Regions from separate parts of the Paenibacillus sp. FSL H8-0259 genome, predicted to be linked through region 1. Evidence: riboswitches for the same ligand, from Rfam matches in the RefSeq annotation. Region 1 holds a riboswitch; the other holds the start of a gene.
The links. A riboswitch is a leader RNA that binds a small molecule or an ion and turns the genes downstream of it on or off. The one in region 1 is predicted to bind cyclic di-AMP.

Region 1 (10,949 bases):
GATTGAATGCCAACCGAACGGCGCCAACCCGCAGCAACCGCCACGATACCGTGCCAGCCGCTTACCTCACATTGATTATGCTTATTCCAGCCCACAGCGGCCACCGTACCGTCCGGTCTGAGTCCGAGGGTATGTGAATTCCCTGTATGGGCATTAGCTGCAGCGATTGCCACCATATCCTGCCAGCCGCTTACGTCACATTGACCATATTTATTGTCGCCCACAGCCATTACCGCCCCATCCGGCCTAAGCAGGACAGTATGACGGTAACCAGCTGCTATGGAAGGCACTTTTTCCACCACATTCATGAATCTCGCTCCTTCATTGAAGACTTCGGTATTATTGCGGCTCCCTCTAGAGTATCTATCCTTGGCTGTCTTATCAAGCGCGGAATCCAGATCCTACTGTGCTAAACTCACCAAGTCCGGCTGTAATTTGTTCCGCAGAACATACAGCATGATGGCCCCGACCAGGAACGCCACGACATCGGAAATGACCAGCGACCAGACCACCCCATGGAATCCGTTCAAGCGGTTGGCAATGTAGAGCACAGGAATCAGAGTAATTCCTTGAATAACTGACATAATGAAGGCGGCGGTTCCTTGTGCTGTTGCCTGGAAGATCCCCGTAAATAGCGTCGTCATTCCTGTAATGAACAGGGATAAGAATGTCACATGCAGGATGTAGCTGCCCATTTCAATCAATTGCGGGTCATTCGTGAACAGCCCGATTAAGTGGTCAGAGATCAGGTAGACAATAACGCCGAACACGACAGCTAGCGCCAGTATGGTTTTAATCGTAAATTGAATAGTATGCTTCATGCGCAACCGGTTGGCTGTAAAAGAGAAGGCAATAAGCGGCACGACGCCCTCGCTTAAGCCCATCAGGATTAACTCGGGAAATTGCAGCAATCGTGAGGAAATTCCGAAGCCCGCAATAGCCTGCTCCCCATACTCAACCAGAAAACGGTTAAAGATAAGCGACATGGCACCCATGAAGAGACTCATTACAAAGACGGGAACTCCGATTTTGAATACATTTCTTAGAATGACCTTAGTGGCCTTGAATTGTTTCAGTGAGACTGTTAAGAATCGACTCTTAAATCCTATATGATAGGCGTAATAAGCACTCGCAACCATGTTAGAAATGACCGTGGCAGACGCAACACCGATTACATCCCAGTGGAAGACGAAGATGACCAGCGCATCGAGAATTATATTCACGGCCACACTAAGCAGCATACCAATCATAGATGTTATCGCGGCTCCCTCCGAGCGGACAATACTCTCCAGTGTGAAGAACAATACGACGAAGGGTGAGCCAATAAGCATAATGGTGACGTAGTCCTTGGTAAATCCGAAGGAGTCAGGCGTTGCCCCCAGGCCATGTACGATAGAATCAATGAGCGGCAGGCCGACGGCCATCGCGATAAGACCGAGAACCAGGCTGCTGTAAAAGGCGAATGCAGATACATGCTTAACATCAGCCGTATTTTTCTCTCCCAGCAAACGGGAAATGAAGGCGCTGCTGCCGACACCAATCAGGTTACCCAGCGCCATAATGACCGCGAATAACGGTAAGGTTAAGGCAAGTGCGGTTAACATGGCAGTATTATTAAGGGTGCCTATGAAAAAGGCATTTAAAATGGAATAGATGACACTCATTGACGTTCCAAGCATCATTGGTATTGCGAAGTGCGCTACGGCTTTTGCAACCGGTGCCTTCTCAAAGTAATGAAGGTTTTCTGTATCCATGCGGTTCACCACTTTCTTCCTGTATGTTAGTCTCTATATTAGTTAGAATTCTAACTATAAATTGATTGCGAACTTTGCGCCGCACCAAACAAACCCGTAACAAATGACAATACGGGTCTCGTGAGCGGGTGTTGACTAATCGTCAGTTTCAGACTGTATTTGGTAAAATCTTTATTGCGCTGCCTTTGCCTTCAGTTCTTCGGGAAAGACAGCGCCGCTGCTGCTAATAGGAAATGCTTTACTTACTTGTCATCCGAATCACTGGAGTTGTCCTTCGAGCCGTCTCTACCATCTCTGGAAGGCCAGCCGAAGCCGTTCATGCCGCCGCCTTGACCTTCCCGGCCAAATCCGGGGAATCTTCCGCTAAAGCGTCCGTCATCCATATTTCCCCACATTCTGCTCATTTGTCCGCGCATGGCCATCAGCTTGTCGAATTCCTCTGATCCTATGCGCTCCTTAGCGGCCTCCATCCACATAGCCATTACATCACGGTCTGCATCTGTTCCTAGTTCTTCTTCTAAGGCTGTAATGACGCGGACCAGGTATTCACCGAAGGCTGCCTGTTCTTCTGGAGACAGGACTGAAAATATGCTGCCGCCCTCAACCTCCTGGCCCTCTTCCTCCCGCCCTTTCGGCGTCAGATAAATCAGCATGATGCGTTTATCTGTCTCGGAAGGCTGACGGGTAATATATTCGGCCTTCTCCAGTTTGGCCAGCAATTCATTGAGCGAGGATACACGAATGTCCAGCATATAGGATAAATCCTTGGTGCTGATTCCGTCCTTCATCCGGAGAAACGCCATGATCCTGCCTTGTCCCCGTGACGTATCTGCCATAGGGCCAACAGCGGCGTGGTTCTTCAGATGCTGTCTCTGCAGCAGCCATTGCAGCTTGGCGAGCTTGTCGTACAATTCAGCATTCATATTCATTATGAATCCTCCCAGGGATATATTTACGGTACCTGTCAATCAATGTAACGGTACCTGTTGAATTTATTATAACGGTACCTGTTATACTTGTCAAAAATTTTCTACAGGTGCCGTTAATAAATTTTCCGCTGGAAGCATTGCTGGTCTTTCAGGTAATCAAGCAGTAGCCGGTTGAAGTGCTGCGGCTGACATAAATGGCTGGGATACATGGCATCTTCCAGTATTGCCAGCGTGGCGAGCGGATATTTGGCCGCTGTTTGTCTCACCTGCTCCAGAACCCGCTCATTCTGATTGCCTGATACACAAAGAACGGGAACCTGCAGCCTTAGTGCAAACCCGTAGCTGTCCGTATGTCTTAGTGCCAGACGCTGTTTAATCAATTCTGTTGTCCGTTCATGGACAAGCTCTCTTCTCAGAATATGATACGCAGACAGCCATTTGTTATATGTAATGCGCAAAGAACGGATGAACATTTCAGCCGGAAGATAATGGGCGGCCCATGCGCAGATTTGAAAGAGCTCCAGCACTTTGCTGCCTTTGGACGTACAATCTCCTAGGATGTAATTGTCCACCAACACCAGATTAATTACCCGTTCAGGATTCAGATAGGCGAATTTCTGGGCAAGCACAGCACCGCTGGAACAAGCTACGATGACGGCCCGTTCTACGGACAGTCCATCCAATAATCCCTTCAGATCTTCACACTGCGTGTCTACAATCCGGCTGATCTCCACATCCATTTTACCGGATTGCCCATTCCCTCTTAGGTCAAACAAGATCACTTTCGCCCGCTTGCTGAAATACTCCGCCTGAGGCTCGAACAGATGATGTGAAGTCGAATAATCATGAATAAAAACAATGGGCAGACCACTGCCCGACACCTCGTAATAGAGGGTAGTTCCATTGACGTCAATATACGGCATTACCTGTGCATCCTCTCATGTCGCTTACGGAGTTAGCTGCCGGATTCGGGCTTGAAGAGTAGCCCTACTCGATTCCTCGAGATTCACCCCAGAAAACTTGGTTTCCCCGCTTCCATTACGGAACTCAGCGATTACATATATTTTTGCGGATATAGATTAACAGAAACTTCAGTATAGCCCATATTCGTCTATGAATGAATAGCTTAGGTGAATTTGCCCAACACGCGCAGAAACCAGCCGCAGTGAACCCAAAAAACAGAGCAGCGATTCTCCCGTTACTGGAGACTCACTGCTCTGCTTGCTTTAAACATCATCTATAATCAGCGGTTCAGGATGTCATCCACCTCTTTGGCGAGCGTGTCCAGGCTGTCCTGAATTGGCAGGTTCTCCAGCCAGATATCGTTGATGCGTGTGCCCATCAGATCTTCAATCTCATGGTACGTACCGGTCATCGGACGCATTTTGCTGAATTCCAGCTCATCGGAAGCGACCTTGTAGCCTGGGAAGGCGGCAATGGTCTCTTTCATCAGGTCTGTGTCCAGGGAGGTTAGACGGGTCGGAAGATATCCCGTATTGGCAGAAGCATACGCCGCCTGTTCGGTATCCGACAGCCATTTCATGAATTCAAAAGCGGCTGCTTTCTCATTATCCGTTCCCGTATTCGCCAGATACGTATTCGATCCGCCGACCGGAACGCCCCGTTTGCCGTCTTCTCCGGCAGGAATCATGGATACGCCGAGATCAATTCCACTCTCCGCGGCCATGCCGGCAAACGTTTTGTAGCCGCCGACACTGGAGAAGATCAGCGCTGTGCCCGGATTGGCAATGGAGGCATAGTAGGCATCCTTGTCCGTGACCCCGAGTACTTTGATTAGTCCCTTGGATTCCAGATCCTCAATGAAGGAGATCAGCTTCACTGCGCCTTCACTGTTGATATTGGATTTCGTCTCATCCTCATTGACCACATTAGTATCCGAGTACGAATGCAACAGCGCCTCCATCACCCAGAAGTCATAGTTGAACAGGTACATCGGCGGCTGGCCGGTAGCATCATAAGCGGTTTGCAGATAGGCCTCCAGTTCGGCAAAGGTCGCCGGTCCGTTCGGATCCAGCCCTTCTTTAGCGGCGAGCGTCTTGTTTACATACATCACGGGAACACTCCGCATATGCGGAAAGGCATACAGATCCTCGCCCAGATACAGGTTGCCGAGGTCGCCGATTTTGAAATCTGAGGTGTCGAACTTGTCCGTTTCCATGAACGGTTCCAGATTGGCAATAATGTCACTGTCGGCAAAGCCCTTAGTCATCGCCACTTCATCAATAAAAACATTCGGCAGCGTACCCGCTATGGCTGCAGCGTTGATCTTCTGCTGCATTTCCCAGTAATCGCCTTGATATTCAGCATTCACATGGATATTCAGCTCGGCTCCCTTGGTCTCGTTGAACTGGTCCACCAGATTCTGATTTACATCCTCCACGGCGGAGGTCCAGAAGTTCAGCTCGGTAACGGAATCCCCTTTCTCATAGGCCGCTACACTGGATTCGGCTTCGGTGGTGGCACAGCCTGCAAGAACGGCGGTCAGTGCAACAGTGGCGAGCAGCGGAGCTACTCTTTTTCCCCATACCTTCATTATTCGTTTCTCCTCCATGAACTGCTGTATTTGGTATTCAACATGCAAGGCCGCAGGGTATTCCCGCTACTTCACTCCCATGTAGGTGAACGCTTTGATAATCTGCTTGCGTGCAATCAGGAAGACCAGCAGAATCGGCACGATCAGCATCATATTCCCGGCCATCACGATCTGCGGGCTGAGCCCCTCCACATCCTGAAGCTTCTGAATTCCAAGCGGCAAGGTCCGGACAGCATCTGTTGTGGTCCATACGAGCGGGAAAAAGTAACTGTTCCACGTCCCGATGAACGTCAGCAGCGCGAGTGTGGACAAGGTGGGCACAGCGGCAGGCATCATGATCGTGCAGATGATTTTGAACTCACTGGCATTATCCAGACGGGCTGCCTCCAGCTGGGAATCCGGCACCTGCATGAAGGTCTGCCGCAGCATGAAGATGGCCGTACCGCTGGCAATGAAGGGCACGATGAGCGATACATAAGTGTTCAGAAGTCCGGACTTCGCAAACATCACGAAGATCGGCAGGAAGATCAGCTGGCCCGGAATCATCATGGTGGCGAGCACGATGCCGAACAGCGCATTTTTACCCTTGAATTGATATCTTGCGAATGCATAGGCTGCCGGCACAACAACGACCAGCTGGCCGAGCATCGTCCCGAGCGTAATGATCAGGGAATTGCGGGTATAATGCAGAAAGTTAATCCTCGTAAAAGCATCCCGAAAATTCTGCCATTGCAGCGAATCCACCCAGAATTTCGGCGGCATCCGGAGCACCTCGCCCAGCGTCTTGAACGCGGTGAGGATCATCCAATAGAATGGCATCAGGAAGATCACAATCAGCAGAACAGATACAATGATCCGCAGTCCTGCGCCCGGCAGCCGGACCCAAACCTTCATTTCCTCACCCCTTTAGCGGTAATGAACCCGTTTATTCAGTGCTTTGAAGTAGAAAATCGTAATCAGCCCCACGATACCCATCAGCACGACCGCCATTGCGGAGGCGTAGCCGACCCGGTAATATTCGAAGCTCTGCTTATAAATGCTGAAGATCAGCGTGTTCGTGGCATTGGACGGACCGCCCTGCGTCATGATATTGATCGTCTCGAACACCTGGAAGGAGCCGATGATATTCATCAGGATCAGGAAGAACAAGGTCGGTGAGATCATCTTCAGCGTAATTTGAAAGAAAACGGAACGCTTGGACGCATTGTCCAGAGCCGCAGCCTCATAGAGGTAACCCGGAATAGAGCCCAAGGCGGAGCAAATGATCAGCGCATTGAATCCGACGGATTTCCAGACCGAGACCAGCACCAGCGAGAACAGCGCCACATCCTTATCGGTCAGCCAGCCCACCGGCGCTGCTCCCAGCACAGACAGCAGGTAATTGAACAGCCCCGTATCCGTGTTCATCAGCCACATCCAGATCAGCGATACGGATACCAGCGAGATGATATTGGGCGTGAAGCTCAGCGTCTGGATGAAGCGGTTCAGCGGCGTGTTTTTCTGTAAAAAAAGCGCCAGCCCCATCGCCAGCACCATCACCAGCCCAACGTCCATCCCCATGTACAGCAGCGTATTGAGCAGGGTATGGAGGAAATCCCGGCCGCTGAACAGCTCTGCATAGTTGCTGAGTCCGGCGAACTTCATCGGTCCGCGCATATTCCAGGTGAAGAAGCTCAAATAGATGTTGTACAGAATCGGATAGAGGTAAAATACCGTCAGGATGATCACTGCCGGAGCAACCAGCAGATAGGGAAGCACCTTCACGGACGGACGCAGCCGCTTCATGCCGAATCACCGGTGCTTCCGGCTGTGCTGATTCCGGACTGTGCAGCTACCCGGACCCGCTGCTCCTGTGCGTCGAAGAATGCCAGATGCTCTTTCTTCACGTAGAGTCTCACGGCTTCCAGCTCGCGTTCCGGACGGTCGAAGCATTTCACCGAAATGCTCAGCCCGTTCTCCAGCTGCACTTTGTAGATAATCTCCGACCCGAGCAGCTCCCGGCCGCTGAGCGTACCCGTCAGGCTAACGGTATTGTCCGGCTCCATTCCCGGCTCCAGGGTAAACTTCGCTTTCTCCGGCCGGAAGCCGAGATACCGGGCCTGCTGCGGAGCCAGCTTATGGATGTCTTCCCCGCAGCGGTCAAGGGCGAGAATATTCATCGGCGGGGTGCCGATGAAACGGCTGGAGAACAGGTTGGCCGGATCGTAATACAGGTTGTGCGGGTTATCCTCCTGCATGACCTTCCCGCTATCCATCAGCACGATCCGGGTGCCCATGCTCATCGCCTCCACCTGGTCATGGGTTACGTAGACAAAGGTCGCACCCAGCTTCTTATGCAGCTCGATCAGCTCCGCCCGCATCTGCTGCCTCAGCTTGGCATCCAGATTGGACAGCGGCTCGTCCATCAGGAACACGGCAGGCTTCTTCACCATGGCCCGCGCCAAGGCGACCCGCTGGCGTTCACCGCCGGAGAGAAACTCCGGCTTTTTGTGCAAATGCCTGGTCAGTCCAACGGTCTCCGCAATTTCAGTAATCAGCCGCTGGCGTTCCTCCTTCGGCACTTTGTTATTCTTCAGCCCGTATTCGATGTTCTTCTCGACCGTCATGGTCGGGTACAAGGCATAATTCTGAAATACCATCGCCAGATTCCGTTTGCCCGGCTCTACCTGATTCATGCTTATCCCGCCGATGTGAATCGAGCCTTCCGTGGAATGCTCCAGTCCGGCAATCATTCTTAGCGTTGTAGACTTGCCGCACCCGGAAGGGCCGACCAGCACCGTGAAGCTGCCGCTCTCAATCGTCAGATTCAAATCCTCAATAATCAGCTTGTCGCCGTATTTCTTGGTTACCTTTTCCAGAACGATGCCGCTCATATTCTCCTCCTCCAGCAGTGGTCTTCCGCCTGCTTCCTTTCGTCTCTCAGTGCTTCAGGCACTCCCGTGCAAGGTCTGGTTTATTGGTCATAATCCGCGTAACCCCCAGATTCCGCAAGCGGATCATCTCTGCCTCATCGTCCACTGTCCAGGGATTAACCTCGAACCGGCTGCGGTCCGCCAGCTCCATGAAGGCTTCATCTACCCCCAGATAATACGGATGCAGTACATCCGCCCGGCAATTCGCCGCATATGCCTCCAGCCGGTAGAAGCTTTCCATGAACGCAATCGCCGTCCTGAGCTCCGGGTAATCGCGCTTCAGCCGGGCCACGGCATTGTGATTGATCGAAGAGATCAGCGTATTCTCTGTGTAGCCATAACGGCGCACCAGCTCCGCTGTCCGCATATTCACTTCACCGTAAGGCCGGGAATAATCCTTGGTCTCGATGTTGATGTACAGCCCGTGCTTCATGGCGAACTCCATCACCTCGCCAAGCTCCGGCAGGCGGCTTCCGTCCGTTCCGTATTTCACGGCAAAAGCATACGAGAAATCATACTGCCGCAGCTCTTCGAGCGTCAGTTCTCCGACCAGACCGGTCCCGTTCGAAGTCCGGTCAATGGACAGATCGTGGATCACCACCAGCTTCCCGTCCCGGGTCAGCTGCACATCCAGTTCAATACCATGCGCCCCCATGTCGAGAGCCAGCCCGAATGCGGCCATCGTATTCTCCGGTGCATAGGCGCTTGCTCCCCGGTGAGCCAGTATCTGGGTCTGCTTCATGCGCATACCTCTCTAAGCTGATAGCAGACATCCGGACGGTCAGTGATGATCGCGTCTACACCGGCCTCCAGCATCATGCGGATATGCTCCGGATCATTTACTGTCCAGGCGTTGACCTGAACTCCTGCCGAGTGGGCTTCTTCTACCAGTTCGCGGTTAACCCCGATGTACAAGGGATGCAGAGCATCGGCTCCGGTCATTTGCGCATATTTTCCGCCCTCGTATAATCCTGCAATGTAGAGCAGCGCTGTCCGCATCTCCGGGCAAGATTCCTTGAGCCTTACCATAGAGGTATGATTGAAGGAAGAGAAGATCACTTGTCCGCAGAGGCCATACTCCTCAACCAGCTTTGCCGCCTCTTTCCCGAGTCCGTTATACAGCTCCGACTTAGAGAGGATATCCTTCACTTCGATGTTCAGGTATAGATCATGATCCTTCACCAATTCCAGCACTTCACGGAGGGAAGGAATCTGGGCTTCCGGGTATTGTTCCTCGAAGCCCTTATTGAAGCGGAAGGCCTTCAGCTCAGCCAGCGTGTAGGACATAATATCTCCTTTGCCGTTAGAGGTGCGGTCGATCGTATCATCATGAATCACCACGATCTCTCCGTCTTTGGTCAGATGAATATCGATTTCCAGACCGTCGGCATGCTGCTGCACCGCGAGCCTGAAGGCTTCCAGTGTATTCTCCGGTGCATAGGCGCTTGCGCCGCGGTGGGCCAGTATTTTACAATCCTGCATAGTTTCTCATCCTCCTGTTATTGGGGTTCGGCTTGCTTGTTGAACAGATCAGCCAGGGAGTTCAGAACATAACCGGGTATGATCTGCTGCCGGTCGATATCCGCTTTGGTGCTCACTCCGGTAAGGACAAGGGCCGTCTGCATGCCGCTGCCGTTACCCATTAGAATGTCTGTCTCCAGCCGGTCACCCACCATCAGGCATTGCTCCGGGGGACAGGCCAGCAGCCGAAGCGCCTCCTGCGCATAATAGGAAGAAGGCTTGCCAATAATCACATCAGCCTCTGTCCCGGCCGCAGTTTCCAGCGCTTTGACAATCGCCCAGGTATCCGGGATATAACCTCCGGGCACCGGGCAGGCCGGATCGGGATTGACCGCCACCAGCCTGGCGCCCCCTCTTGCCGCTCTCATTCCGAGCACCAGCTTCTCATAATTGAATTCGCGGTCCATGCCTACCAGCACATGGGTTGCTGCCTCAGGGTCCCTGGTTACGGCCACTCCGAATTCCTCCATTTGCTTTCGCATCACCGCTTCTCCAACCAGATACACCCTGGCTTCCGGCTCTTCCCGTGCGAAGTAGCCGCCGCTGACATAGAGTGCCGTCAAGATTTCCTCTTCCCCGCAGGCCAGCCCCATGTGCTCCAGTCTGCGCTGGCAATCCCGGGGAGTATGGACCGAGCTGTTGGTCAGAAATAGAACTCTCCGGCCTCTTCGCCGCAGCTCCGCAACCGTGTCCACCACACCCGCAAGCAGCTGATCGCCAATCAGCACGGTCCCATCCAAATCAAAGCAGTAGGCTTCATATGAAGCGATGTCCATCAGCGCTTGCTCCTTTTCATTCAGGTTCACTGGTTCTCCGCGCCGGAATTTCCGCACAAAAAAACCAGCTCCAGAAATTAAGCCTCCGGTTACAGCCTCGTAAGGCTCCATCGAATGCTAATAACTGACCGCTGGGTTTTCTCATCGTCTCCACCCCGGGGTACGTTATTCACTTATTTCACGCTTCCACTGCCACAGGGCCGCGTCCCCAATGGAGACATAATCGGCGCCGCTGTCCAGCGCACTGCTGATTTCCTGCTTTTCCCGGATCAGTCCGCCTACGATCAGCGGCTGCTTAATGCGCTGCTTCATATCTTTGATGATTCTCGGCATCAGTCCGGGCATGAGCTCGACCTCATCGGGATTACAGGTCTTGATCATCCGAAGCGCGGTTTCTATCGCTGCCGTATCAATGGCGAAGAACCGCTGGATACTGGCGAGCCCGTGCGCTCTGGCTGTGGCGATGGCATTGCTCTTGGTGGTAATGATCCCGTCGATCCGGA
Region 2 (10,949 bases), 2.0 Mb from region 1:
TGCAGATGCAGCAGGAAGCGGATGAACCGGCGCTGCTGGTCTGCGCTCCGGAGTATTATCACCGCAGCCGGGCGTTCGGCCTGTGGAGCCTGCCGGACCGGAGCACACCGGCCAAGGCCTGCCTGGAGGACCGGCTGGACGGCATCCTCTCCTTTTACCAGTCGGAGATCGGGCAGCGGAAATGGTACGGCTTCTGGGATTATGGCGACTTCATGCACAGCTATGATCCGGTCCGCCATGTCTGGAATTACGATCTGGGCGGCTGCGCCTGGCAGAATGCCGAGCTGGTGCCGAATATGTGGCTGTGGCTCAGCTTCCTGCGGACCGGGCGCGCAGATCTATTCCGTATGGCGGAAGCGATGACCCGGCATACCAGCGAGGTGGATGTTTATCATTTCGGGGAATATGCGGGCCTTGGCTCACGGCATAATGTCGTGCACTGGGGCTGCGGCTGCAAGGAAGCACGGATAGCTATGGCCGGACTGCACCGCTACTACTATTATCTGACCGGCGATGAGCGGACCGGCGACATCATGGACAGTGTGAAGGATGCGGATTATTCCACGGTGACGCTGGACCCGATGCGGGCTTATTTTCCGAAGGATGAATTTCCGACCCATGTGCGGGTAGGTCCGGATTGGGCGGCGTTCAGCTCCAACTGGATGACCCGCTGGGAACGGTATGAAGATACGGCGTACCGCGACAAAATCATAATGGGAATCAACTGTATCAAAGCGGCCAATCTGCGGCTGATCTCCGGTCCAACCTATGGCTACGACCCTAAGACGGGAATTCTGAGCGCTATGGGTGATGACAACTGGGGACGGCATCTGGCGATCAGCATGGGCGGGCCGCAGGTATGGTTCGAGCTGGCGATGATGCTGGAGGACCCGGAGTGGGAGGATATGCTCGCGGAATTCGGCGTGTTCTACAACCTGCCTCAGGAAGAGAAGGATGTCATTACCAGAGGAGCGATTACAGGCAGGCTGCGGTTTGAGCATCCGGTGCTGAGTGTGGCTATTGCTGCCTATGGCGCATGGTACAAGGATGACCGGGCTACTGCTGAACGCTGCTGGAACATCCTGCTGGAGAATCCGTTCGGAGCCGTTGACCTTCAGGCAGAGCAGACGCTGGTTACTTACCTGGAACCGCTCCATGAGATCGGCTGGATGAATACGAATGAAGCTTCGCAGTGGTCGCTGAACACGATCATTGCCCTGGAGCTGATTGCTGAAGCTCTTCCGGAGCGGGGAGCAGGAGCAGAGGCGGATGCCGGAAAGGCGGTGGCGGCTGAGTGACTGCGCAGCAGGACTTGACGCTGATTCCGGAAGGCTGGCGGGAGATCTACCGCAATACTTTGGAAGGACCCGGGCATGTGGAAGGTTTCCGGATGGAAGGCGACGGCATAGTTACCTTTCCGCAGGGACGTTTAAGGCTGGAGAGTAAACGGGATGCAAAAGAAGGGCAGCAGGCGAATGTGGTCTTCTGGTGCCCGGAGGTTTGTCCGGCGGAGCTTGCGGTATCGTGGAAGTTCCGCCCGCTGCGGGAACCCGGACTGGCTATTTTGTTCTTCGCTGCTGTCGGCGCCGGGGGCAAGGATCTGTTTGATCCGTCCCTGCCGGTCCGCACGGGGGAGTATGACCAGTACCATCATGGGGAGATGAATGCTTTCCACATCTCATATTTCCGCCGGATGTGGGAAGAGGAGCGGTCCTTTCACACCTGCAATCTGCGCAAAAGCTACGGCTTCCACCTTGTCGCGCAAGGCGCTGATCCGTTGCCGGATGTTGCCGATATGACCGGAGCCTACCGCATGCTGGTCGTGAAGCAGGGTCCTGCGGTGACCTTTGCCGTGGACGGATTGCCGCTGCTGCACTGGGTGGATGACGGTTCGTCCTTCGGCCCGCTGCTGGCAGGCGGCAGAATCGGCTTCCGGCAAATGGCACCGCTGATTGCAGAGTATAGTGATCTGGTTGTCTATGCTCCTTGATTGCCCGGCGGAACGAAAAGAAAAAAAGAGGCGATAGGGGAAATTTCGCACTGCAGGAGGATTGAACCGGTAATCTTTCGTATTAGCACCGGGTTCCTTGCTTGAAATGCTGGCTTTCTGTGACGCTCCCTTAGGGCCTAAGCTTTAACTGTATTTTGTGCAACTAAAGCGATCGATTATTGCACTGCGAGAGCTTTAATTGTATTTCATGCAGTTAAAAGTACTCATATTTGGAAAAGAAGACGTTTCGCCATTTTTAATTGTACAGAATACAGTTAACCCGGCAAAACCCGTGTTTTGCCGTCTTTTAAGTGCAGGAAATACAACTATATAGAGTGAGCTTAAGAATCTGACTTGCTGCATGGACGAAATCCTTGCTCCGCAAGGGGGGGCGTCCATCAACTGGCCATCATTCTATAACTGCTATCTGCTCCTCATTATTACACTCAACAGACCTGCTAGCGCAAGGTTCTGCAGAGGAAGTCTTTTACAAGTTCAAGCCATATAGTTCAGATCCTAAGTGTGTCTTATATAGATCTTCATTTTCATATGTAAAGGAGGCTTAACCGTAATGTCTGGAGTGTATTACTGCTATCCGCAAGGCCGGCATAAGGCGCTGACGATGAGCTATGACGACGGCAGACGGGCAGATGAACGGCTGGTCGGCCTGTTCAACATGCACGGAATCAAGGGTAGCTTTCACCTGAATTCGGGACTGCTTGGAGAAGGGGACCGCATTCGGGCAGAGGAAGTCGCCGCCTTGTACCGCGGTCATGAAGTCAGCGCGCATACGCGGAGCCATCCGACCCTGGCACGCTGCCCGCAGGAGTATATCGTTGAGGATATTATGGAGGACCGCAAAGTACTGGAAGGGCTAATCCGCCAGCCGGTCCGCGGAATGTCTTATCCGAACGGGTCCTATACGGCAGAGATCAAGGGGCTGCTGCCCCATCTGGGCATCGAATATGCCCGTACTGTCCAGAGCAGCGGCGGTTTCGCCCTCCCGGAGGACTGGCTGGAGTGGCAGGCCACCTGTCACCATAACCGGGATTTGCTTGCCCACGGGGAGACTTTTATAGGACTGCATAAGCGCCAGTATCTCTATCTGATGTATGTGTGGGGCCATAGCTACGAATTCGACAATGATAACAACTGGGAGCTGATGGAGCGCTTCTGTGCCATGGCCGGCGGCCGGGACGACATCTGGTATGTGAGCAACCTGGAGCTGGTTCATTATATGAAGGCCTGCCGGGGGCTGATTTTTTCTGCCGCACGGGATTTTGTATACAATCCGGGAGCTGCTGCCGTCTGGCTGGAGGTTGCCGGAACTGTGGTCGGGGTGCCTGGAGGACAGACTGTGGAGTTAGGCTGATTACAGGACTGGGATAGAGATAAGGAGGAATTACTGTGAAAAAAACGAATCAATCGCTGCACCGGCTGGCCGGAATCGATATTTCAGCCGCCGGTCCAAGATGTAAAATGCTGCTCGGTGATCTGGACGGGGACGGCAGGGCAGAGCTGCTGCTGGTTCAGCCGGATAACCGCCAGGATGTCCGTTATATTCCGCATCAGGTGCAGTGCCTGACTGCCTATGATCTGGAGGGCCGTCTGTTGTGGCAGACCGGGAAGCCGGATAATGGTGCAGGCAGCTCAGGGTCGGATTATCCGGCCCAAATCTTCGATATTGACGGAGACGGCGCGCTTGAGGTGCTGTGTGTGATGGATGACCGGCTGCAGATTCTGGAGGGGGCGACGGGCAAGGTCAAGTCGGTCCATCCGCTACCGGCCAAGGAAGCCCATGACTGTATCATTATTGCCGACCTGAAGGGCAGCGGACATCCTTCCGACATTATCCTCAAAGACCGCTATCATCAGCTGTGGGCACTGAACTCCAGCTTCGAATTGCTCTGGACCCATCAGGGCAATGTGGGGCATTATCCGTGGGTGTTCGATCTTGACGGAGACGGGCGTGATGAGATCATGGCCGGATATGATCTGCTGGATGCGGACGGAAACCGGCTGTGGAGCTGCCATGATCTGGAGGATCATGCGGATTGTCTGTGGGTCGGCGATGTGAATGGAGACGGAGTGCCGGAGCTGGTGATCGGCGGCAGTGTGACGGTGATGTATGACCGTGACGGGCATGAGCTGTGGCGGTATGAAGGCTCCATTGAATCGCAGCATCTGGCGCTCGGACGGTTCCGTCCCGACCTGCCGGGTCTGCAGATTGCCGGTCTCGACCGTATGGTCCGTGAAGATGACGGCAAGGGCCTGCGCGGTAAAGATGCGATGTTTCTGCTGGACCAGTCCGGTCAGGAGCTGTGGAAGGAAGAGCGCACCACGGACGGCTGGCTGACGATCGTTGAAGCCGTAAGTCATTTCTGGAAGGATGCGCCGGATTATATTCTGGCTTACCGCCGGGGCGAAGCTGTGCTTCCCGCGCTCTATGACGGCTATATGAATATCGTTGCCCGGTTTGCCGAGCAGGGATACGCCGTGCATGGGGACCTGCTGGGCAGCGGGACCGAGCAGGTCATTATTTATACGGATGAGCTTGCGGCCGTCTATGCCGGCGAACCGCTCCCGCTGCAGGCGGTGCATCCCGGGCGGCAGCTGCCGCAGCCCAAGCGGCTGTACAGCTCCACCCTCTATCCCGGCGGTGAGGTGGCGTTGTGATAGGCGGTGAGGCAGGCAATGGAAGGGTGACGGTGAAGAGTGGTGAGGCAGCGAAGAGCGGGCATACTGTGGAGGCTGGCGGGACTGTGAAGAACAGCAAGACTGTGGAGGCTGGTGTTCCGGCATATTTTGATCCGCAGAATTCTATCGTGCGTACGGCTGGAGAGCATACCGAATCCGTGCTTGCGATCGTAGCCAATCGCTATATCGGTGCCAATCCGCCGCAGCCTCCGGTGTACCGGGTGCATCTGGAGGACAGCTTTCCGCGGCTATCCGACTGCCGGTATGAGATGAATCTGAAGGAACGGCTGCCGGAGCTGCAGGACGGGGAATTTGTCTATGTCTGGGGCAAGCTGTGGAGCGAAGCAGAGAGCGATATCCCGCTGGCTGTCAGCTGCTTCGGTCCGGTAACGGTCTATGTCAATGGCTCCGCCGTGTTCCAGTCCAATCTGAACGACGATGTATTTCCGGACCGCAGGGCCTACTTCCGGACCGGGCTAAGCCAGGGCTGGAACCATGTGCTGCTGGAATTTACCGCAGTCGGCACGGGCTGCGGCGGCATCTTCGGCACGGGCAGCGTGAAAGGCGCACCGCTGCATTTCCTGGCCCCGACAGCCGGGCGCAGCGGCTGTGAGGGCTGGATTTACAGCGCGCCGCAGCAGAGCAGATGGATGCTGCAGCCGGAGTGCGAGCGCGCCGGCGTTCCTCAAGGAGGAACAGCAGCACTCCAGGCGGAGCCGCTGCAAAGCGCATTCCGCAGCGGCGCGGCCGAAGCGGCGCTCGCGTCCCGCTGTGCCTGGTATCCGCAGGCCGGATGGCCGGATACCGTGGCTTGCGCCGGGAATCTCGCGCGTATCTTCGGCGAGGTTCCCGGCGCGAAGGCGCTGGCCTGGAGCCGGCTGGCGGTGACAGCGCCGGGCTTCACTGACACCCGGCTGAGCCTCCGCAGCCGGGACGTGGCGGCACTCCGGGTCTATGTGGATGGCAGGCTTGCCGCCATCCAGCCCGGGGGGAGTGCCGGGCTTGAATGTGTGCTGCCGCTGGGCTTCGGCAGCCATGATCTGCTGGTCGAGGCCGTCTGCGATGGCCCGGACTGGGGCTTCCGGCTGGAAGCGGCGGACGCAGGGGGAGAAGCGGAAGCGGACACCGTGAACCTGGTCTTGCCGCATCCTGTGGAAGGGCAGGCAGGACCCTGGCTGTATCTGGGGACCTTCCTTGCATCGGCTGCACCGGAGGCTGCTGCGGCGGCTATGATGGATACTCCCTTTGGGGAAGGGGCGGAGAGCTGCTTCTGGCGGGTAGACCGCCCCGGCGGAGCGGTCAGGCCGTATCTGGAGAGCACGCTGTACGGACGCTGGAATTATCCGCTGGGCGTGACGTTATACGGGCTGCTGTGCACAGGGACAGTGCTGGATGATTCCCATTACACCGCTTATACCAGAGGCCATATTGAGCAGTGCACACGGCTTCATGAATATTCACTCTGGGACACGGGCCGTTACGGCGCTCCGGGAATTAATCAGCAGCTGGCGCTAATCGACTCCCTGGATGATTGCGGCTCATTCGGTGCGGCGATGCTGGCAGCGCACAGCGTGCAGCCGCTGCCTGGAGCAGCCGGGGCGGCAGAATACATTGCCCGTTACATTCAAGGGACACAGTCCCGTGACGAGGCGGGTGCGCTCTACCGCACCCGGGGCACGACCGATTTCATGCAGGGAACAATGTGGTGTGATGATTTGTATATGAGCACCCCTTTTCTGGTCCGGTACTATCAGCTGACCGGCAATGCTGCCTATCTGGATGACGCCGTGGCCCAGTTTCTGCATTACCGCGCGCGGCTGTTCCAGCCGGAGCTTGGCATTATGCACCATGTCTATGACTATAAATTCGGCAAGCCGAACGGTGTGCCTTGGGGCAGAGGCAACGGCTGGGTGCTGTTCTCACTGACCGAGCTGCTGGAGATTCTGCCGGAGCAGCACCCGCAGCAGCCGGAGCTGCTGGATTATTTCCGGGAGCTGTGTGAAGGGTATCTGCGGCTACAGGATGCTGCAGGGCTATGGCATCAAGTTCTGACGGATGCTGAATCCTATGCGGAGGCATCCTGCTCTTCAATGTTCGTGTATGCCTTCGCTAGAGGGGTGCGCAGAGGCTGGCTGCTCAAGCCGCACCCCTACGCCGCTGCGGCAATACGCGGCTGGCACGCCCTTGCCGAATACTGCATCGACAAGCAGGGGAATGTCTACGGCGTCTGCCGGGGATCAGGCTACTCCTTCAATAAGCTCTATTACAAGGAGCAGCTCACCTGGCAGCTCAACGATACTCACGGAATTGGCATAGTACTGCTGGCCGGTATTGAAGCGCTGGAGCTTACGCGGGAGCTGGAAGCACAGAAACGATAAAGAAATTATACTGTATTGATAATATTTGCCGGCCGGGGCTGTCTAGTAAGCAGATTCACTGCTTACTAGACAGCCTCTTTGCTATGTAACAGCACTGCTCCAGAGAAACGGAGCAAAAAGGAGTAAATCATCGGCCGCTTAAGAACGAAAGCAAAGAATACGCCTTCATTCATGCAGGGACGGCATTTTTGGCTTCTTTTGTCAACCGCAGCGTTTTACATTAAATGGCTGCAGGCGTAAGATTCAAATCAACAACCGAATGAAATTTAACTGTTCTCAAATGGCTGAATTCCAGTAATGGGAACGGGGGAACCAACGGTGATTACGGCTTTTGCTCAGATAGCGGCCGCTCACCTGGGGTGAATCCTTGCTGCATGCTGTAACGGTGCTCCGGCAAGGTAGGGCAATCTCGCTGCCCGAATCCGTCAGCTAACCCCGTAAGCCTCGAAGAGAGAGGATGAGCGCCATGATCGATTAACCGACCACGGAGAGCCCTGTTGCTGCTGTGGTCTTTTTGCTGTGCAGCAGCAGGGAAGACGGTCTGAATCAAAAATAACAATTCATATAACAACGGGAAAGTGTATTTATAATGTGATCTGAACTGCCTAAGGAGGTGATCGTTATCTTAACTATATTTATCGTGTGCTTCTGGGTCGGACTGCTCCTGCTCCTCAGCGGCGGACTTCACGGACATGGCCTGACGGGTCATCTGCATGCGGGGGGCGGTGACGCCGGGGGGCCGGGCTTTGTGCCTATACTCCCGCTGATGGTGTTTGTCACAGTCTGGGGCGGCTCCGGTTATGTGCTTATCCGCTTCAGCGGAATGGGCGTGCTTGCAGTAGTGCTGATCTGCACCATGATTGCCTTGCTGACAGGTTGTCTGATGTATGCAGTGCTGGCCCGGGTGATGACCCGGTATGACAGCAGCATGAATGAATTGGATTATGAGCAGGCAGGGCAGCTTGGATACATCAGTGTACCTGCAGCGGATGGGGCAGCCGGGGAAATGAAATATGTGCTGCACGGAACGATGCGCTCCATTGGAGTGCGGGCAGCAAGCGGCCAGCAGCTTGTGAGGGGCGACAGGGTGATTATTTTGAAGGTGGATAAGGGAATGGCGGAAGTAACCCTCTTCGAGAGGGAATTCGGAGAATTATAAATGACGGGGAGTGTCGGACCAAATGGTTATTCTTTATTTAATCTCGGGCATTGTTGTTGTTATTCTGCTGGCTTTGTTCAGTATAGTGACCGCTTATAAAAAAGTCCCGCCCAATCAGGCGATGATTGTATACGGTCTCGGCGGTAAAAGAGTGGTGCAGGGCGGCGGTACGTTCGTCATCCCCGGCTTCCAGAACAATAAGACCATCTCGATGATGCTGATGAGCTTCGATGTCATTCCGGCGCAGGCGATGTTCTCCCGGCAGGGCATCAAGCTCAACCTGGAGGCGGTCGCCCAGATAAAAATCAAAAGCGATCCCACCGCTATTCTGACGGCCAGTGAGCAGTTCATCGACCGGCCGGAAGAAGACCGCGAGACGATTATCCTGCATTCGGTGGAGGGCCACCTGCGCGGCTTGATCGGGCAATTGACGGTGGAATCCATCCTCAAGACGCCTGATGAAATCAACAGCAAGATGAGGGAGACCTGCTCGGAGGACCTCGACAAGATGGGGCTTGAGGTCGTCAGCTTCACCATCAAGAAAATTACGGATGACAAAGGGTATATCGACAATATGGGGGTTCCGGAAATTGAGCGCATCCGCCGCGATGCCAGCATTGCCAAGGCGGAAGCGGAACGCGACATTCAGATCAAGCAGGCCGAGGCGGAGAAGGAATCCTCCATTGCCAAAGCCAATGCGCATCAGGCCACCATTGAAGCGGGAACCGCCGCCCGCGCGAAGGAATCCCTGTTTGAGAAGGAACTGAACATCAAGCAGGCGGATTTCAAGCTGGAGACAGAAGTGAAGAAGGCACAGGCGGATCTTGCGTATGAATTGCAGCAGAACAAAATTAAGCAATCGCTCGTTACCGAACAGGTCAAAATCACGCAGATGGAAGCGGAGGCCAACCGCACAGTCCGGGAAATTGAAGTCGAGCTGAGACAGCGGGAGCTGGAGGCAACGGTGATCAAGCCTGCCCAGGCGGAGAACCAGGCTACGGTCATGAGAGCGGAAGCCGCCAAGCAGCGGCAGATTCTTGAGGCGGAAGCCGAGGCAGCGACAACGACCAAGCGCGGACTGGCCACGGCGGAAGCTGAGCTGGCGAAAGGGAGAGCGAATGCGGAGATTGTCCAGCTGGCCGGAGCGGCGGAAGCGGGAGCCCTGGAGAAGAAAGCCGAAGCGTACAAACAGTTCACACAAGCTGCGCTTACCGTGGAATTCCTGAAAATACTGCCGGAGCTGGCTGAGAAAATTGCTTCCCCGCTCGCCAAGGTGGATAAGATTACAGTGATTTCCCAGGATGGAGCCACCTCAGGCGTGAACAAAATTACCGGTGATATCGCCAAAATAATGGCCCAGGTTCCTGAGTTGACTCAGACGCTTACCGGTATGAATGTGACCGAAGCGCTCAGCGGACTGCTTGGCCGGGATAAAGAGCAGTAATTCATATACAGCAGCAATAAAGCCGCCGTTCTTTCGTTAATGGAGAATTGCGGATTTATTGCTTTTTTGTGTGCCGGTTTTTCTCACTGGTCACAGACGTGAAGCTAGATTTGTAGTAAACTGGAAGGAATGTACTGTCTGCTCGCAATTATTCTACAGAAAAGAATGTGATATATTTATGCAGCTTCAGGCTCGACTGCCGGCCAAAAAATGGCTGGAGAAGTACCTTTCCGGGGAAGGGATGGATTACCGGCAAATTGTAGCTTTATTTATTCCGATCCTGATTGACCAGGCTTTCATCATCGGGCTTAATCTGGTAAACACTGCGATGATCAGCTCATCCGGCATGGCGGCGGTCAGTGCGGTGAATATGGTAGATTCACTGAATATATTCCTGATCAACGTATTCGTTGCCATTGCTACCGGCGGGACAGTGGTCGTTGCGCAGTACAAAGGCAGCGGCAACGACCGGATGGTATCCCAGGCTACGGCGGGTTCGGTTACCTCGGTATCGCTGATCGCCGTGGGAATCGGACTTCTGCTCATGGGCTTCCACACGCCGATACTGAACCTGCTGTTCGGAACAGCTTCCGCCGATGTGCTGGATAATGCCCGGATCTACATGATCGGCAGCAGTATTTCTTATCTGGGGATCGCCGTGGTTCAGGCGGTGTGCGGTGCGCTGCGCGGCGTCGGCAGGACGCGGGCTTCGCTGATGCTGTCGCTGATCATGAATCTGTTATACGTACTACTGAACGTAGTCTTCATTAACCTGCTGCACATGGGTGTGCTGGGGATGACGCTGGCGGTCAATATCGCGCGGTATGCGGGCATGATCTTTGCCCTGGTGTACCTGTTCAAGATTGACACGGTACTGCGTGTGCGGGTCCGCGACCTGTTCCATGTTCCGGTCTCCATGCTGCGCAGAATTATGTTCATCGGCATTCCATTTGCAGCTGAGCAGATGTTCTTCAATGGCGGCAAGCTGCTGACCCAGATTTTTATTGTTAGTATGGGCACCTATGCGATTGCGACCAATGCTATTGCCGGCTCGCTGGCGATGGTGTTTCAGATTCCGGCCAGTGCATTGTCGCTGACGATCGTAACGGTGGTCGGCCAATGCATCGGGCGGGGGGATGTGGCGGATGCCAGAAAATTCATCAAGTCCTTCCTCTGGATCGGTTCAGCCTCGTATGCCTTGGTCGCCCTGCTCCTGATGCCGCTGTTCCATCCGCTGGTGTCAATCTTCTCTCCGCCTCCTGAGATCATTGACGACTTGTT

Region 2: another riboswitch for cyclic di-AMP. It lies ahead of NSU01_RS09090 (hypothetical protein); the one in region 1 lies ahead of NSU01_RS17695 (alpha/beta hydrolase).

What each region holds. Positions count from the first base shown of each region.
Region 1 is NZ_CP150147.1:4,156,367-4,167,315, reverse strand. It holds gene NSU01_RS17710 (chromosome condensation regulator) at 1-308, opposite strand, end outside; gene NSU01_RS17705 (MATE family efflux transporter) at 402-1,754, opposite strand; gene NSU01_RS17700 (MarR family transcriptional regulator) at 1,997-2,683, opposite strand; gene NSU01_RS17695 (alpha/beta hydrolase) at 2,797-3,606, opposite strand; cyclic di-AMP (ydaO/yuaA leader) riboswitch at 3,614-3,746, opposite strand; gene NSU01_RS17690 (extracellular solute-binding protein) at 3,927-5,237, opposite strand; gene NSU01_RS17685 (carbohydrate ABC transporter permease) at 5,304-6,131, opposite strand; gene NSU01_RS17680 (sugar ABC transporter permease) at 6,144-7,022, opposite strand; gene NSU01_RS17675 (ABC transporter ATP-binding protein) at 7,019-8,110, opposite strand; gene NSU01_RS17670 (glycerophosphodiester phosphodiesterase family protein) at 8,157-8,891, opposite strand; gene NSU01_RS17665 (glycerophosphodiester phosphodiesterase) at 8,888-9,631, opposite strand; gene NSU01_RS17660 (HAD-IIA family hydrolase) at 9,649-10,503, opposite strand; gene NSU01_RS17655 (glycerol-3-phosphate responsive antiterminator) at 10,612-10,949, opposite strand, start outside.
Region 2 is NZ_CP150147.1:2,129,908-2,140,856, forward strand. It holds gene NSU01_RS09065 (hypothetical protein) at 1-1,298, shown strand, start outside; gene NSU01_RS09070 (DUF1961 family protein) at 1,295-1,990, shown strand; gene NSU01_RS09075 (polysaccharide deacetylase family protein) at 2,562-3,362, shown strand; gene NSU01_RS09080 (hypothetical protein) at 3,470-4,666, shown strand; gene NSU01_RS09085 (glycoside hydrolase family 88 protein) at 4,663-7,065, shown strand; cyclic di-AMP (ydaO/yuaA leader) riboswitch at 7,338-7,524, shown strand; gene NSU01_RS09090 (hypothetical protein) at 7,679-8,224, shown strand; gene NSU01_RS09095 (SPFH domain-containing protein) at 8,247-9,668, shown strand; gene NSU01_RS09100 (MATE family efflux transporter) at 9,847-10,949, shown strand, end outside.